One region of the Luteibacter sp. 621 genome, then DNA from elsewhere that is predicted to be linked to it. Evidence: predicted binding sites of a transcription regulator. Region 1 holds the regulator's gene; each other region holds the start of a gene.
What was found. The regulator sigma-54, encoded in region 1, starts transcription at its own class of promoters, with help from an activator protein. The targets are predictions, from matches to a motif close to TGGCACGNGCNTTGC.
Positions count from the first base shown of each region.

Region 2: ABIE56_RS19830 (flagellar basal body-associated FliL family protein) is a predicted target of sigma-54. The motif match lies at 2,221-2,235, and genes of this name have one in related genera.
Region 3: fliD (flagellar filament capping protein FliD) is a predicted target of sigma-54. The motif match lies at 1,268-1,282, and genes of this name have one in related genera.

Region 1 covers NZ_JBNDKI010000010.1:154,346-159,821, reverse strand. Annotated here, with positions in the region: gene ABIE56_RS12925 (HPr family phosphocarrier protein) at 16-285, opposite strand; gene ABIE56_RS12920 (PTS sugar transporter subunit IIA) at 278-670, opposite strand; gene rapZ (RNase adapter RapZ) at 708-1,607, opposite strand; gene hprK (HPr(Ser) kinase/phosphatase) at 1,612-2,562, opposite strand; gene hpf (ribosome hibernation-promoting factor, HPF/YfiA family) at 2,644-2,994, opposite strand; gene ABIE56_RS12900 (RNA polymerase factor sigma-54) at 3,114-4,595, opposite strand; gene lptB (LPS export ABC transporter ATP-binding protein) at 4,698-5,417, opposite strand; gene lptA (lipopolysaccharide transport periplasmic protein LptA) at 5,422-5,476, opposite strand, start outside.
Region 2 covers NZ_JBNDKI010000024.1:10,166-15,641, reverse strand. Annotated here, with positions in the region: gene fliO (flagellar biosynthetic protein FliO) at 1-75, opposite strand, end outside; gene fliN (flagellar motor switch protein FliN) at 85-360, opposite strand; gene fliM (flagellar motor switch protein FliM) at 630-1,646, opposite strand; gene ABIE56_RS19830 (flagellar basal body-associated FliL family protein) at 1,663-2,154, opposite strand; gene ABIE56_RS19825 (flagellar hook-length control protein FliK) at 2,356-3,528, opposite strand; gene fliJ (flagellar export protein FliJ) at 3,578-4,012, opposite strand; gene fliI (flagellar protein export ATPase FliI) at 4,012-5,373, opposite strand; gene ABIE56_RS19810 (FliH/SctL family protein) at 5,370-5,476, opposite strand, start outside.
Region 3 covers NZ_JBNDKI010000024.1:704-6,179, forward strand. Annotated here, with positions in the region: gene ABIE56_RS19765 (flagellin) at 1-1,227, shown strand, start outside; gene fliD (flagellar filament capping protein FliD) at 1,368-2,729, shown strand; gene fliS (flagellar export chaperone FliS) at 2,750-3,166, shown strand; gene ABIE56_RS19780 (flagellar protein FliT) at 3,163-3,459, shown strand; gene ABIE56_RS19785 (PilZ domain-containing protein) at 3,483-4,043, shown strand; gene ABIE56_RS19790 (sigma-54 dependent transcriptional regulator) at 4,329-5,476, shown strand, end outside.

The sequences.
Region 1 (5,476 bases):
CCTGGCGCCCATGCGTTACTGCCCTTCGTCGAACTTGCGGTTGAAGAGATCGATGACGGCCGCCACGGCGGCCTGTTCATCCTCGCCCTCGGCGCGGACCACCAGGCTGGTGCCCATGCCGGCGGCCAGCATCATGACCCCCATGATGCTTTGCGCGTTCACTTCGCGTCCCTTGCTCACCAGGTGCACGGTGGCCTTGAAGGTGGACACCAGCTGGACCAGCTTGGCTGACGCGCGGGCGTGCAGCCCAAGGCGGTTCGAGACCGTGATTTCCTGTTCAAGCATGATCGATGAAGATCCCTCCGCGGCCCCCGGTGGCGGCGATTTCCGCCAGTTCGGGCAACGATTTTTCTGAATAGTTGAGGACACGCAACAGCATCGGCAGGTTCAGGCCGGATACGCAGCGGAGCTTCACGCCCAGCGCACCCAGCGATAGCCCGATGTTGCACGGCGTGGCGCCATAAAGGTCGGCGAGCACGAGTACACCCTCGCCCTGGTCCAGATCGCGCGCGTGCTTCGCGGTGAGCGAGCGCATCACGTCGGGATCGGCGCCGGGGGGTACCTCCACGGCATCCACCGTGAGCGGCAACTTGGGCATGACATGGCGCGCGGCCGAAACCAGCGCCTGGCCAACGGCCTCGTGCGTCATCAGGAGCACGCCAACACTCATGGCAGGCTCCGCAGGTGGGTGGATCGGGTCTGGGTGCTCATTCGAGCTCACGGTGGAATGTCAGTACGTTGCCGCGTTCCTTGCGAAAGTGCCGGGCAAGGCGCTCCACCAGGTACACCGAGCGGTGGCGACCGCCCGTGCAACCGATGGAGACCGTGACGTAGCTGCGGTCCTCGCCTTCGAAGCGCGGCAGCCAGGTATCCAGCCAGCGCGCGACGTCGTCATAGTATTCGCCCACGACGGGCTGCGCGTCGAGGTATTCGCGCACCGGCTGGTCCTTGCCCGAGAACGGGCGCAGGCGCGGGTCCCAGTGCGGGTTGGGCAGGCAGCGGGCATCGAACACGAAATCCGCATCCGAGGGCAGGCCGCGGCGGTAGGCGAACGACTCGAACAGCAGCGTGGTGCCATCGCTGGCGGCGGCGTAGCCGGTGGCGAAGAGGCGGCGCAGCTGGTGCACGTTGAGATCGGAGCTATCGATCACCTTTTCGGCGATGGATACCAGCGGGCGCAGCAGGCGGCGTTCTTCGGCGATCGAATCGGCCAGGGAAAGCCGCTCGGCAGCCAGCGGGTGGCGGCGCCGGGTTTCCGAATAGCGCTTGATCAGGACGTCGTCGCGGCTATCCAGGAAGATGAGGTGTACGTGGACGCCAGCGCTGGAGAGCTCGGACAAGACGTGCGGCATGCGCTCCAGGTCGGAGCGGCGGTTGCGCACATCCACGCCCACCGCGATGCGCCGGCGCGGGCCGTGCTCACCCTGGCTCACCGCGGCGACCAGCTGCGGGATGAGCTCCGCCGGCATGTTATCGACGCAGTAGAACTCCAGGTCCTCGAGCGCGCGCAGGGCCACGGTCTTGCCGCCACCGGACATGCCGGTGAGCACGACCAGGTGGATGGCATCGGGTTCGATGATGGGGCTGATAAGAAGGTCGTCGTTCACCGGGTCACCATGGGGAGAACCGGCGCATCTGGTGCGCCTGGCGGTCGATGAAAGTCTGCGCAGGGTCGATACCCTTGCTCTTCAGTACATGGTTGCGCACCGCCGCTTCCACAAGGACCGCCAGGTTGCGGCCCGGGGCGACGGGGATGGTGATCTTGGGCACATCCACGTCCAGCACGTTACGTCGGCTGACATCGCCGGTCAGGCGGGTCATGGCATCCGTTTCCTCGCCATCCTTGAGCGGCTTCAGGTGGATGACCAGGCGCAGGTACTTCGACGGTTTGACCGCCGTGTGGCCGAACATCTCGCGGATGTTGAGCACGCCCAGGCCGCGTACCTCGAGCAGATCCTGCAGGAGCTCGGGGCAGGCGCCGTCGATCACATCCGGGGCGATCAGGGTGAACTCGGTGGCGTCATCGGCCACCAGGCGGTGGCCGCGGCTGATCAGTTCCAGGGCCAGCTCGCTTTTGCCGGAGCCGGGATCGCCGGTGATCAGCACGCCGATGGAGAACACCTCGAGGAACACGCCGTGCAGGGTTACCCGCGGCGCAAGCGTACGCGCCAGGTGGTACTGCAGGTAGGTGAGCAGCTCGTGGCCGCGCTTGGTGCTCTGCCACAGCGGGGTATCGGTTTCCTCGGCCACCTCACGAAGGTCGGGCGGGATGGCCTGGTCCTTGGTGACGATGAGCGCGGCCGGCTGGTAGGCGGCGATCTTGTGGATGGCCTCCCAGCGCTGGCGCGAATCCAGGCCGTCGAGGAAATTGAGCTCCTCGGTGCCGATGATCTGGATCTTGTTGGGGTAGATGACGTTGAGGTAGCCCACCAGCGACGGGCGGCGGCTCTGCTTGGCGTTGGGCTCCAGGACACGGGCTTCGCCACGCATGCCTGCGATCCAGCGCAGGGCCATCCGTTCATGGACACCGTCGAAGAGTTGTCGGGCAGTGAGCCGATCCACGCGGGGGTTCCTGTCAAGAAAAAAGCCGGCACACGGATGTGCCGGCTTGCTTATATTGTGCCACAGGCCCGATGGGGGGCTTTAGCTGCTGGCAGTGCGGGCCTCGCGGACCTCGCTGTTGTGGTGGTCCTTGATCTTTTCCTTATGCTTACGCAGCTGGTCGGCCAGTTTGGTAATCATCTCGTCGATCGCGGCATACATGCGGTCGTTGATCGTGCCGTCCTGCAAGCGGGCAAGGCCTTCGGCATGGAGCCGGGTGCCCGAACAGTGCAGGGTGCCGCCCGCTTTGTGCTCGGCCTTGTCCACCGATAGCACGACATCCAGGGCCATTATGTTGTCGAAAAGGCGTTCGAAGCGGCCGATTTGCTGTTCCACGCGTTCGCGCAGGGCAGGGGTGACCTGGATGTGCTGGCCGCTGATCTGGATTTGCATGACGCCTCCTTCTTGCTGAGGGTGCCGCCGTTCGGTGGCGGCGAGATGGGAATGGCCGGTTGCCACTCCTGAACCGTTGTACGTGGGACCGTGATCCTCCACCGGGGTTCCGCACTGTTTCAGCTGGCGCGGACGCGCTCGCTGGAGCTGGGAATGCGCATGGCTTCCCGGTACTTGGCTACCGTACGTCGGGCTACCTGAATACCGCGTCGATGGAGTTCCTCCGCGAGGGCCTGGTCGGACAGCGGGCGACGCGGGTCTTCCGCCGTGATCAGTTTGCGCAACATGGCCTGGATGGCCGTCGCGGACGCGCTGCCGCCGTCTTCCGTGGCCACGCCGCTCGAGAAAAAGTGCTTCAGCTCGAAGGTACCGCGCGGCGTGTGCATGTACTTGCGCGTGGTAACCCTGGAAATAGTCGATTCATGCATACCCACCTCCTCGGCCACTTCGCGCAGGACCAGGGGGTGCATGGCCTCGGGGCCGTAATCGAGGAAGGCGCTCTGCCGGCGGACGATCACCTCGGCGACCTTGGTCAGGGTCTCCGCGCGGGATTGCAGGCTCTTCAGGAGCCAGCGGGCCTCCTGCAGCTGGCCCTTCATCCAGGTGGCGTCATCGCCGCGCGCGCGGGCAATGAGGTTGCAGTAGTGCTGGTTCAGGCCCAGCCGGGGCTGGGCATCCGGGTTCAGGCTCACCTTCCAGCGGCCGCTCTCACGGCGGGCGTAGACATCGGGGGCCACGTATTCCACCGGGGTGGCATCCAGGGCCGCGCCGGGGCGGGGATCCAGGCTGCGGATGAGCGATGCGGCCACGGCCACGTCGGTCTCGGCCGCCTTCAGCCGCCGGGCGATCTTGCTGGTGTCATTGCGGGCCAGCAGTTCGATTTCATCCGTAACAATGCGGATGGCCAGCCCGCGTTGCGGGGTGTCCTCCGCGAACTGGCTCAACTGGCACAGCAGGCAATCGCGCAGGTCCAGACTGGCGATGCCGGTGGGATCAAACCGCTGGATGCGCTTGCGAACCGCCTCGATCTCGTCGAGATCGGCCTGGAACTCCCGCAGGGCGGCCTGCACCGCCTCGAGGCCGTCGCGCAGGTAACCATCTTCATCGAGCACATGGATGATGGCCGTGGCGATGGCATGGTCGCGCGGCGTGAACTGGGAGAGGTTGAGCTGCCACTCAAGGTGCTGCTGCAGGCTTTCCGGTGCGGCGTTCTGCGGCTCGAAGCCGTCTTCGTCGCCGCCACCGTTGCGCGAGGGGCCACCGGCGTAGTCGCCGGCCTCACCGTGGAAGCGGTCATCGTCCCACTCGGGAGCCAGGTCCTCGGAGGGCGAGGCGGTGGATTCCTCTTCGCGCGTGGCCTTGGTGGGCTGCTCGTCGCGTGCGCGGAACTCCATGGCCTCGTCGAAGCTGGTGCTTTCCTCGGCCGTATCTGGCTCGGATTCGGCATCTTCGGCGAACTCGAGCAGCGGATTGCTTTCCGCTATCTGGCGGAGCTCGGCCTCGAGCTCCAGCTGCGACAACTGCAGCAGGCGGATGGCCTGCTGGAGCTGGGGCGTCAGCGTGAGCTGCTGATGCAGGCGAAACTGAAGTCCGGGTTTCATTACCTTCGCAAGATCGGGTTACCGGGCCATCCTAACCCCACGCGGGCCCCGTAAACCAGCGGGCCGGATGCCTAGGCCGGCTGGCCGATTTCGTATAGGACCTTAGATCCGGAATTCACGGCCCAGGTACACCTCGCGAACCTTTTCATCAGCAAGGATGTGCTGCGGGGTACCGCGCGAGAGCACTTCGCCATCGTTGAGGATGTAGGCGCGGTCGCAGATACCCAGCGTCTCGCGCACGTTGTGGTCGGTGATGAGCACGCCGATGCCACGCTCCTTCAGGTGCCGCACGATGCGCTGGATCTCGCCAACCGAGATGGGATCGACGCCGGCGAACGGCTCATCGAGCAGCATGTAGCGGGGGCGGGCGGCGAGGGCGCGTGCGATCTCGACGCGGCGGCGTTCGCCACCGGAAAGGCTGATGCCCTTCTGCTCGGCGATGTGCGAGATCTTGAGTTCATCCAGCAGGCTTTCGAGTTCGTCCTCGCGCTGCTTCTGCGTCATGTTCTCGCGCAGTTCGAGCACGGCAAGGATGTTGTCGGAGACGCTGAGGCGGCGGAACACCGAGGCTTCCTGCGGCAGGTAGCCGATGCCGAGCTTGGCGCGCGCATGCATGGGTAGGCCGGTGATGTCCTGCTGGTCGAGCTTGATCTGGCCGCCATCGGCGGGGATCAGGCCTACCACCATGTAGAAGCAGGTGGTTTTGCCGGCACCGTTCGGGCCGAGCAGGCCAACCACCTCACCTTCGCGGATGGAGAACGCGAAATCACGCACTACCTGGCGGGCGCGGAACCGCTTCTGCAGGCCTTGGGCTGAAAGCATCGTGTCAGGGCTTCTTCGGGGTGGGGGCCGGCTGGGCCGGCGTCGCCGGAGCCGCCGGC
Region 2 (5,476 bases), on a different contig from region 1:
CACCGGGGCGACCGGGGCCGCCAACAGGGCGCAAGGGAGGAAGCCGCCCGTAAGGGCAGCGGCAATGCGGCGCATGGGCGGCCCTCAGCGGAGCTTGCGGACGCGTTCGGCCGGGCTGATCACGTCGGTCAGGCGGATGCCGAACTTTTCGTTGATCACCACCACCTCGCCGTGGGCGACGAGCGTGCCGTTCACGAAGACATCGAGCGGCTCACCAGCGGCGCGGTCGAGTTCGACCACAGAGCCCTGGTTGAGCTGGAGCAGGTTACGGATGCTGATCTTGGTGCGGCCTACTTCCATGGCCATGGTGACCGGCACATCGAGGATGACATCGAGGTTGACGTCGCTGCCCAGGCCCATGTTCTTGGTGAGATCGGCGGCGCCGTCGACGGGTTCGAGGATGGTGGGTTCGTTCATGTCCGAGTATCCGGTGCGTTGCTGGGATGACTTACCCATGGAAGCAAACGGCGTGCCATGCTTTTGGCACGTGGCGGAACGACGGATTATCTTGCTATTTCAGCGGCTTATCGGAGGTACATATTCGGCCGAATGCAGGTCACGGCGGAAACCTGACGCTCGACGGCAGTTAGTCACCGTGACGGTCAGTTGACGTCGTAAAAACCCACCGGTCACGCCGGCTCGGCGGCCGCGGGCACCGCGACCGATGGCTTGATCGACGGGCGGCGCATGTGCGACTCGAACTGCACCGCCTTGTTGCCGGCCGCGTTGGCCATGCGGCCGCGGAAGATCGGCACGTCTTCGGCAAACACCGTCGCCAGGTCCGGCATGCTGATGGGGATGATGTCGCCCTTGCGCAGGTGCAGGAAATCGCCAATGGTCAGGCGAGCCTCGGCCAGCATGGAGGTGACCTCCACCTCGGCATCGAGGATTTCCTCGTGCAGGTTCTGGATCCAGCGCTCGTCGCGTTCGGCGCGGTCGCTCTGGACGCCCGCATCGAGCAGCTCACGAATGGGCTCCACCATCGAATACGGCAGGGTGAGGTGAATTTCACCGCCGCCACCATCCAGCTCCACGTGGAAGCGCGAGACCACCACGGTTTCCGTGGGGCTGACGATGTTGGCGAACTGCGGATTGATCTCGGAATTCAGGAACTCGAACTGCATCTTGAGCACGGGCGCCCAGGCCTCGGCCATGGCGCCAAACGCCTCTGCCAGCACGATCTGGATGACGCGGTTTTCGGTGGGCGTGAAGTCACGGCCCTCAATACGGGCGTGGAAGCGGCCATCGCCACCGAAGAAGTTATCGATCACCGTGAAGACCAGGCGCGGCTCGAAGACCATGAGTGCGGTACCACGCAGGGGCTTGATGCGCACCAGGTTCAGGTTGCTCGGCACGGCCAGCGAATGGACGTACTCGTTGAACTTGGTCATCTTCACGCCCAGCACCGAAACTTCGCACGACTTGCGCAGCACGTTGAACAGGTTGGCGCGGAAATAGCGGGCGAAACGGTCGTTGACCATTTCCAGGGTCGGCAGGCGGCCGCGGACGATGCGGTCCTGCTGGGTGAAGTCGTAGTCGAGTATCGAGCCCGGCGGCGGTGGCGGCTCGAGCTCCGTTTCAACGGCGCCGCCCTCCACGCCCGCCAGCAGGGCATCGATTTCTTCCTGGGTGAGGATATCGCTCATGGCTGGACGGCTCCCGTCACTGCATGATGAAGCTGGTGAAATACAGGGCATCGACGCCTGGGCGGCCGATCTTTTCCTTCAGCACGCGCTGCACTTCCGCCAGCGCGGCGGCCTGCAGCTTCTGCTTGCCCTTCACATCGGAGAGCGATTTCACATCCTGCGCCGAGAACAGCATGAGCAGGGCGTTGCGAATCTCCGGATCGGCTTCTTTCGCGGCAGCGATCGCTTCGGGGTCGTGGGACATCACGTTGACGCCCACCTGCAGGAAGCGCAGCGCGGCCTCGTCCTGAAAGTTGACCACGAAGGCGGGATCCAGCTGCAGGTAAACGGCAGGCTTGGTCTTGGCGGCATCCGCGGCGGCCTGTTCCGCGCTCTTCGGGTGGCCGCCCTTCAGCATGAAGAAGGCCCCACCGCCACCGGCGGCGAGCACGACGAGCGCGGCAATCACCAGCAGCTTGCCCTTGCCCTTCTTCTTACCTTCTTCGCCTTCTTTCTTTGCCGTGGCCATGCGGGTGAAACCTCATTGATGCGGATGCGATGTGTGGCTGGCCCAGAAGGCCCCGCAGGTATTGTTGCAAGCGGCGTGCCATGACGCCCAGTAGGTGCAGGCCTCACGAACACCACATTTCGAGCGGTTTTCGGCCAGGGACAGCATGCGACCCGCTTGGCGGAAAATTGACGCGTGACGTCATTACGTCACGACAATCACTCATGCCACCTCGTCGACCAACCCGCGCGACACGCGTGACGTGGACGCGGTGACCAGCGTATCGGCGTTGCCATCGGACTGGCCTGCGTTACCGCCCTGCCCCTGGCCCTGGTTGCCACTGTTGTTCTGCTGGGCGCCACCCTGGTTCACCTCGGCGTTGCCGAGCGAAAGGCCATGGTGCGCCAGCATGGCATCCAGGTTCGAGAGCGTCTGCTGCACGGCGTGAACTGCGGCCGGATGCTGCGCCATGATCGCGACGTTCACTTTGCCGCCATCGACGTTCACACGCACATCCATGCTACCCAACTCTTCCGGGTGCAGCTTGATGCGGGCTTCCTTCACGCCGCCGGCCGCGGAGCTCATCCAGGCGATCTGCTCGCCCAGTTCCTGAGTGAACTGCGGGGACGTCGCCGCCTGGGTGGCCTGCAACTGCACCGGACCACTCGCCTGGCCCGCGGGCGCCGAATGCGCAAGCGGTATGGGGCTCATGGTCGTCAGGTCCACACCCTTGGCGTCATCCTTGCCTGCGTGCGCGGCGGCACCCTCGGAGGCCAGCAACGTGGCAAACGGCGAGGCCGTGAGCGCCGCCGCATCACCCGCTGCTGCGGCGGTGGTAGCGGGCAACGCGTTGAGGCCACCGTCCTTCGCTGCAGCAGCCGCATCGGCGGGATCACCCTTGCCCCCCGTAAGCGCGGCAAGAGCCTCGGCGGGGTTACCCGTGGCGACGCCCTTGGCGGCGCCAAGCGCTGCCGCCGCTACCTGGGTCACCTGCGCGGGCACGCCAATGAGCGCTAGCATCGAAGACGCCAGCGACGTATCGCCATCGGCCTTGGTGTCGTCCTTCTTGTCGGCGTCGTCGTCCTTGTCGGCCGTGGTGTCGTCTTTCTTCGCGTCGGAAGCCTTGCTTGTCGATTTGTCCGCAGGCGCTTTGGTCGTTGTCTTCGTATCCGAATCGCGCCGGGACTCGGCGGGCTTGTGCGCATCGGTGGGCTTATGGGCATCCGCCTGCTTGTGCGCATCGGCCCGTGCCGCATCCAGGGCATGGTCGAACCCCGACCGCGCGCTCGACGTATCGCCGGTGGACGCCGCCTGGCTCGACGCTGGCGTGGGCGACGAGGCGTGCGTGGTAGCCGGCGGGCGGGCCGCGTTGAGGAGAAGCGAGGCGTTGTTCATGCGTTTGGCTCGATAGGGTCGATCGACGGGAGGCGTGGCGTTGCGCACGTCATGCCTCGCGCCTTGGGGTTCGGCGGTATTGGGACCGTTCGTCGGCTTGTTCCTGCTCGCGACGGTCCTGGGTTTTGCGTTCCTGCTCGCGATACTTGGCGGTGACCGAATCCAGCGCCTTCGCACGGCCGCGCGCTTCGGCCCAATCGCCACGCGCGCGCTCGAGGGCGCGCTCGCGGCGCTGCACCTCACCCAACTGCTGCACGATGGCCATATCAATCTTCTGCAGGAACTGCTGGCGATTCAGGAGCTCCGCCACACCGATGCCCGAGGGCATCTCCGCGTATTCGTTGCGGTAGCGGCGAAGTTCAACCAGCTGTTGTTCCGCATCGGCGACGGCGCGTTGTTGCACCGCAAGCGCCCGCGTGGCCTCCTCCGCCTTTTCGGCGGCAAGATCCACGACCGGCTGGAGGCGATCGGCGCGTGAGGGCATCAGCCGGCCCTGGCGGCGTCGACGAGCCCGGCTTCGGCCTCGTCGAGGAATACGGGAACATCGGTTTCCTGCTGGAGGAAGGCCGATAGCTTGGGATAAAGCGCGATGGCCTCGTCGGTACGGGGATCGCTGCCCTGCTTGTAGGCGCCTACGGCAATCAGGTCACGCTGCTGGCGGTACGCGGAGTACACCTGGCGGAAGCGCTGTGCCGCACGCATGTGATCCTTGCTCACCACCGAATGCATGACACGGCTGATCGAGGCTTCGATATCGATGGCCGGGTAATGCCCTGCCTCGGCCAGGTCGCGCGACAGGACGATGTGGCCATCGAGGATGGCACGAGCGGAATCGGCGATGGGATCGTGACGGTAATCATCACCCTCGGTAAGGACCGTGTAGAACGCCGTGATGGAACCGCGCCCCTCGGCATCGTTGCCCGCACGTTCCACCAGCGCCGGCAGCATGGCGAACACCGACGGTGGGTAACCCTTGGTCGCCGGCGGCTCACCGATCGCGAGCGCAATCTCGCGCTGCGCCTGGGCGTAGCGGGTCAGCGAATCCATCAGTAACAGGACCTTCAGGCCCTGGTCGCGGAAATGCTCGGCGACGGCAGTGGCCACCTGCGCACCACGCAAGCGCGAGAGAGGCGGCGCATCGGCAGGGGCGGCAATCACCACGGCGCGACGGCGCCCTTCTTCGCCCAGCGTGTGGTCAACGAATTCCTTGACTTCGCGGCCACGCTCGCCGATCAGCCCCACCACCACCACATCGGCGTTGGTGAAGCGCGTCATCATGCCCATCAGGGTGGATTTACCCACGCCGGAGCCCGCGAACAGGCCGATACGCTGGCCACGACCTACTGTGAGCAATGAATTGATCGCGCGAACACCGGTATCCAACGGCGTATCGATGGGCTGCCGAAGCATCGGGTTGATCGGATCGCGGCGCAACGGCGCACGGTCGCGTGCCAGGAGCGGACCCAGGCCATCCAGCGGCACGCCATCGGGCCCGATAACGCGACCCAGCAGCGAATCACCCACGGGAATACCGGAGACCGACGCGACCGGGGTGACCCGTGCATTGGGCAGCACGCCGTGCATTTCGCCTGTCGGCATGAGTAACAGGCGGCCATCGGAGAAGCCGACCACTTCGGTTTCCAGCTGCTTGCCATCCGCACCCGACACCATGCAGCGCGAACCAACCGGCGCCTCGCAACCGACCGCTTCGAGCGTAAGCCCCACCACGCGGCGCAGCTTCCCCTCGGCTTGCAGCGGGCGCACTCGCTCCACGTTGGCGCGCTGTACCGCAAGCGCGTCGCGCCAGTGCGCGGTGCGGTTCGCTTTATGGTTATCGGCGTTCACGGCGTGGCGGCCTCGCCAGCCCCGTCGATCTCACTTTCATCCACCGGCGGGGCGATAAGGACGCTATCGATGACGGCGGCCAGGCGCGTACGTACGCGGGCAT
Region 3 (5,476 bases), on a different contig from region 1:
CAGCGCAATGCCAACGACGGCATCTCGCTCGCCCAGACGACCGAATCGGCGCTGGACGAAGTCACGAACAACCTGCAGCGCATCCGCGAGCTGGCCGTTCAGTCGACCAACGCCTCGAACTCGGCCTCTGACCGCGCCGCGCTGGACGCCGAAGTGCAGCAGCGTCTGTCGGAAGTCACCCGTATCGCCACGCAGACCAACTTCAACGGCATGAAGGTGCTGGACGGTTCGGCCAAGAGCCTGAGCTTCCAGGTCGGCGCCAACGTCGGTGAAGTCATCAACGTCGGCCTGAACCAGGGCATGAAGGCTAGCCAGCTTGGCGGCCTGAACGAAGGTTCGATCGGCGGTTTCGATCCGGCCACGGCCACGACGACCTCGTCGGTCACGCTCGCCGCCACGGCTGATCCGGCTGCCGCGCTGAAGCTGAACGTGAATGGCAAGGACATCAACGTCGCTGCCGCGGCTGGCCGCAATCAGGCAGATTACCTCACCGCCGTGAACTCGGCGCTGAGCACCGCTGGGATCGGTGCGACCGCCACTGTCGTCGGCGGTAACCTGACCTTGACGGCCAACACGGCTGGCACCGCCGGTAACCTGACCGTTGCCGACGCTGACGATGGCGCCGCCGCCACGGTCGTTGCGGGCGTCACGAAGGGTGATGTTGCTCCGGTCACCATCGGCGATGTCACCCTGAAAGTGGGCGACAATGCTTCGTTCAGCCTCTCGGGCACCTACAAGTCCTCGCAGGACCTGGCCGATGCCATCAACGCCCAGTCGGGCGAGGGCATCAATGCCTACGTGGGCTCTGACGGCGCCGTGAAGTTCGCCTCCGCTTCGACTGTCACCATCGGCGGCACGACGGCCGACCTGACCGCCGCTGGCCTGACCGCTGGCACGGCGGCCGCTTCGACCGCAACGCTTGCTGATTCCAGCGTCAAGACGGTGGACGGTGCGAACGAGACGATTGCCCGCATCGACGCCGCCCTGCAGTCGGTTTCCGACCTGCGCTCGGACCTCGGCGCGGTGCAGAACCGCTTCGATTCGACCATCTCCAACCTGTCGAACATCTCGCAGAACCTGACCTCGTCGAAGTCGGCCATTACCGACGCCGACTTCGCCCAGGAAACCGCGAACATGTCCTCGGCGCAGATTCTGCAGCAGGCCGGTGTCTCGGTGCTCGCCCAGGCCAACCAGTCGCAGCAGATCGTTACCAAGCTCCTCCAGTAATTCCGGAAGGGCACTACCGGCCCCGGGGCAATCCCGGGTTTGGCAGGGTAATTGCTTAGTTGTCCGCGGCTGGCGCTTTTCAGGCGCCAGCCGTCGACAAATTGGCGCCCGGGCAGTGAGGCGTCTTCAAGGAGAGCTTCATGGCCAGCAGCACCAGCAGCATCACCCTCGGCTCCAGTTCCATCGACGTCGCCAGCCTCGTTTCCAACCTGGTCGCCGCCAAGCGCGCCGATAAGGACAAACAGCTTTCTGACGCCGTTACTGCCAATACCACGCAGATTTCCGCGATCGGCAACTTCACCTCGTCCTTGACGAGCTTGCAGGCGGCAATCAAGAGCCTTTCGACGTCTACGGCGTTTACGACGCAGAAAACGTCGGTCGGTGACTCCACGATTCTAGGTGTGACGGCCGATTCTGACGCCACACCCAACAACTACGATATTGTCGTTTCGAAACTGGCGAGCGCCCAGAAGACCACGTCGCAGGCTTATTCAAGCTCCACGGCCGCCGTGGGCACGGGCACCCTGAACATTGCCATCGGCGACAAGTCGATGAGTATTGATGTTGCGTCGGGCGCCAACACCCTTCAGAACATACGCGATCAGATCAATAAGTCGGCGGATAACCCGGGCGTTACGGCCAGTATCGTTACCGGCGCGGATGGCGCGCATCTGGTCCTCACCTCTTCCTCCACCGGTAAGGCAAACGCCTTCACGGTCACCAGCAGTGGTGGCGATGGCGGCCTGGCCGGGCTCAACTTTGACCCGGCTACCGGCACGCCCACTACGGTGGCCCAGGATGCCGAATACACAGTCGACGGCACTAAGGTCACCAGTGCCTCGAATACGGATGCTACTGCGATTGACGGGGTCACGTTGACCCTGTCAAAGGTGGGCGAAAGCACGGTCTCGATCGCGAATGACACCTCGGCCGTGACGACAGCGGTGCAGAACCTGGTCACCGCGTACAACTCGTTCGTCTCCACCTACCAGTCGCTTACCAAGTACGACTCGACGAATAACGAGGTCGGCGCCCTGATCGGCGACGCCACGGTCACGTCGATCAAAAGCCAGATCACCAGCCTGCTCGGCTCGCAGTCCGCGGCGGCCGGGGCCGGCCCGAAGTCCCTCAGTGACCTCGGTGTTTCGTTCCAGACAGACGGCACGCTCGCGTTCGATTCGACCAAGCTCACGAAGGTCATGGCGACGAATCCCAAGGAAACGGCGGCGCTGGTCGGTGGCAGCACAGGCATCGCGGGCAAGCTCGATACGCTGATCACGAACTGGACGTCGTCGTCGGGCATCCTGACTCAGCGCACGAACAACCTGAACGATAAGGCAAAAGACCTTACCCAGCAGCAGACCGATTACGACACGCAGATGACGGCGTACACGGCCCGCCTGACCACGCAGTACACCGCGCTGGACACCTTGATGACCAAGTTGCAGAGCACCAGCAGCTACCTCACCCAGCAGTTCGACGCACTCACCAATAAGAGCTGACGGCGGACAGGACGATAGATATGGCACTTGGCTATTCCCAGGGCGCTGGCGCCTACCAGCAGATTCGTACCGGCGGCGGCCTCGAGCAGGCCGATCCGCACGGTCTGATCACCCTTCTCATGGATGGCGCTCTCGAGCGTATCCGCCTCGCCGTGGCCTGCATCGCCACGGGCAACATTGCATCGCGTGGCGAAGCCATTTCCAAGGCCATTAACATCATTGGTGGCCTGCAGGACAGCCTTAACCATGAGGTTCAAAGCCCGTTGGTCGGCCGCCTCGAGGCGCTGTACGACTACATGAATCGCAGGCTTTTGCACGCAAACCTCAATGCCGATACCGAGGCGCTGGAAGAAGTAGCTGGTTTACTTGGCCAGATCCGCGATAGCTGGGTTGCCATTCCGGCAGAGGCTCGCCAGGTGGCGGGAGCTGGAGCGTGACCGCCACTGCGTTCTGCGATATCGATCAGGTGCTCGCCCTCACAGAGGCCATGCACGCTGCCGCTGTCGAAGGCCGTTGGGACGACCTCACCGGTCTGGCGGCAGAGCGCGAGCCGGTGCTGTACGCCGGGGCCATGCGTCCTGCGCCGGAAACGCTCGAATCGCTCAAGTCCATCATGCTGATGGATAACCTCATCAAGGACCTGGTCTCCGCAGCCCGCGATGAGACCGCCCTGGCTCTTGATAATGGCCGCCGCGTCCGCCGCGCCGTCGCTGCGTATACTTCGTTCTGATCTTCCCAAACGGGGGCGGGCCCATGAGCGAAGAAGCGTGGAAGGGATTTTCCGAGCGGGTGACCTGGGACGGGCGCTTTCACGCCACGTGTGAGCCTGCCGCGCCCCCAGCCGCGGCCGCACTGGCTTCGATCAACGACCGAAACGCCAACGTCCTGGTGGCCGTCGCTGCCCTGATGGACCGCCGCGTGGATACCGGCGAGGACGATAACGCCCTCAGCCAGGAGGTGGCCCGGCTGGATGCCAAGCTCAACGTCCTGATGGAGATCGTCAACCGCCTGTTATTGCCCCAGTCGGCCCTGCCGCCGCGTATTTCCCTGCGCTTCAACGGCCTTGGGGCCGTCCTGCCCTGGGAAGGGTTGCCGCCGGTCGGGCAGCCGGTCTTGCTGAAGCTCCACTTCGACGTGGTGAGGGCACTTCCCCTCGAGCTGCCGGGCGTCCGCCAGGCCGGGCCGTTGGACGGCAAGGGCTTCGTGGCCTTCGAGGGGCTCTCCGAGCCGGTCCGTGACGAGATAGAAAGGCTGGTTTTTCGGCAGCATCGCCGCCAGGTGGCCGAGGCCAGGGCTCACGCGACCCAAGGGTGACCTTTTACGTCACGTGACGTAAGAACGTCGCGTGTCTTCCTGCGTCACATTCGTGACGCGTGTCGTCAGCATTGACACTGACGCTCACTTTCGCGTTTTCACACGTTGCCGAAAAGGTTTTACCTACACGGCCAGAGTGCGTTCCCTGACACGGTTTTCAGCCATCTTCCGTCGGAATTCCGACGTTGGCACGCTCCTTGATTGATACCTTGCAACGAAGGCGACGGGATTCCAGCACGGACCCGCCCAGGGGCCTTCGATTCTTCTCTACGCGAGGTATATCCGGTGAAGTCGTCCAACTTTCTCGTCGTCGAATCCGACCCGTCCCGCGCCGATGCCATCGGCTCCGCGCTGGCCTTCCTCGGTTACCGCCCTGTCCTTGCCAGCCGTATGCACACGGCTGAAGCCGGTGACGCGTGGCGCGGGGCCTACGTGGGTACGGTCGATGACGAGGCGGAGTTGGAAGGCTTCCTCGCGCCGCTGGGCCGCCAGGGGCGTGACCTGCCGATGCTGGTGGCGGCCGACTCGCCGATCGCCACCTCGCTGATCGCCGATGACACCAACCAGAATGTCGAACTGATCGACATGCCGCTGCGCTACGAGCGCCTCTCCGAGGCCCTGCGCAGCCTGCAGTCACGCATGCAGCCCATTGCTTCCAACCTGCGCTTCGTGGGCCAGTCCGGCCCCATGCAGCGGGTGAACTCGCTTATCCGCCAGGTGGCCCCGTTCGATTCCAGCGTACTGGTGCTGGGCGAATCCGGCAGCGGCAAGGAACTGGTCGCCCGTACTATCCACGATTGCTCGCCGCGCCGTGACAAGCCGTTCGTCGCCATCAACTGTGGCGCCATCCCGGCCGAGCTGCTGGAGAGCGAACTGTTCGGTCACGAGAAGGGTGCGTTCACCGGTGCCATCAGCTCGCGCAAGGGCCGCTTCGAACTGGCCGAGGGCGGCACGCTGTTCCTGGACGAAATCGGCGACATGAGCCTGCCGATGCAGGTGAAGCTGCTGCGCGTGCTCCAGGAGCGTGTGTTCGAGCGCGTTGGCGGCAATCGGGCGCAGCGCTGCGATGTCCGCATCATCGCCGCTACGCACCGTGATCTCGAGGGCTCGATCGAACGCGGTACCTTCCGCGAAGACCTGTTCTACCGCCTGTCGGTGTTCCCGCTGGAAATGCCGCCGCTGCGTCAGCGCCTGGAAGACCTGCCGGCCCTTATTGCCGAATTCAACCAGCGCCTGGTCCAGCGTGGCCTGTCGTCGGTGCGCTTCACCCCGAGCGCCATGAATGCGCTTTGCCAGCACCCGTGGCCGGGTAACGTGCGCGAGCTGTCGAACTTGGTCGAGCGCATGGCCATCCTCATGCCCCAGGGCGAAGTGCGTGCCGCCGATCTGCCGGAAAAGTACCGCGGTGCCACGCCGGTTGAGGAAGTATCGGG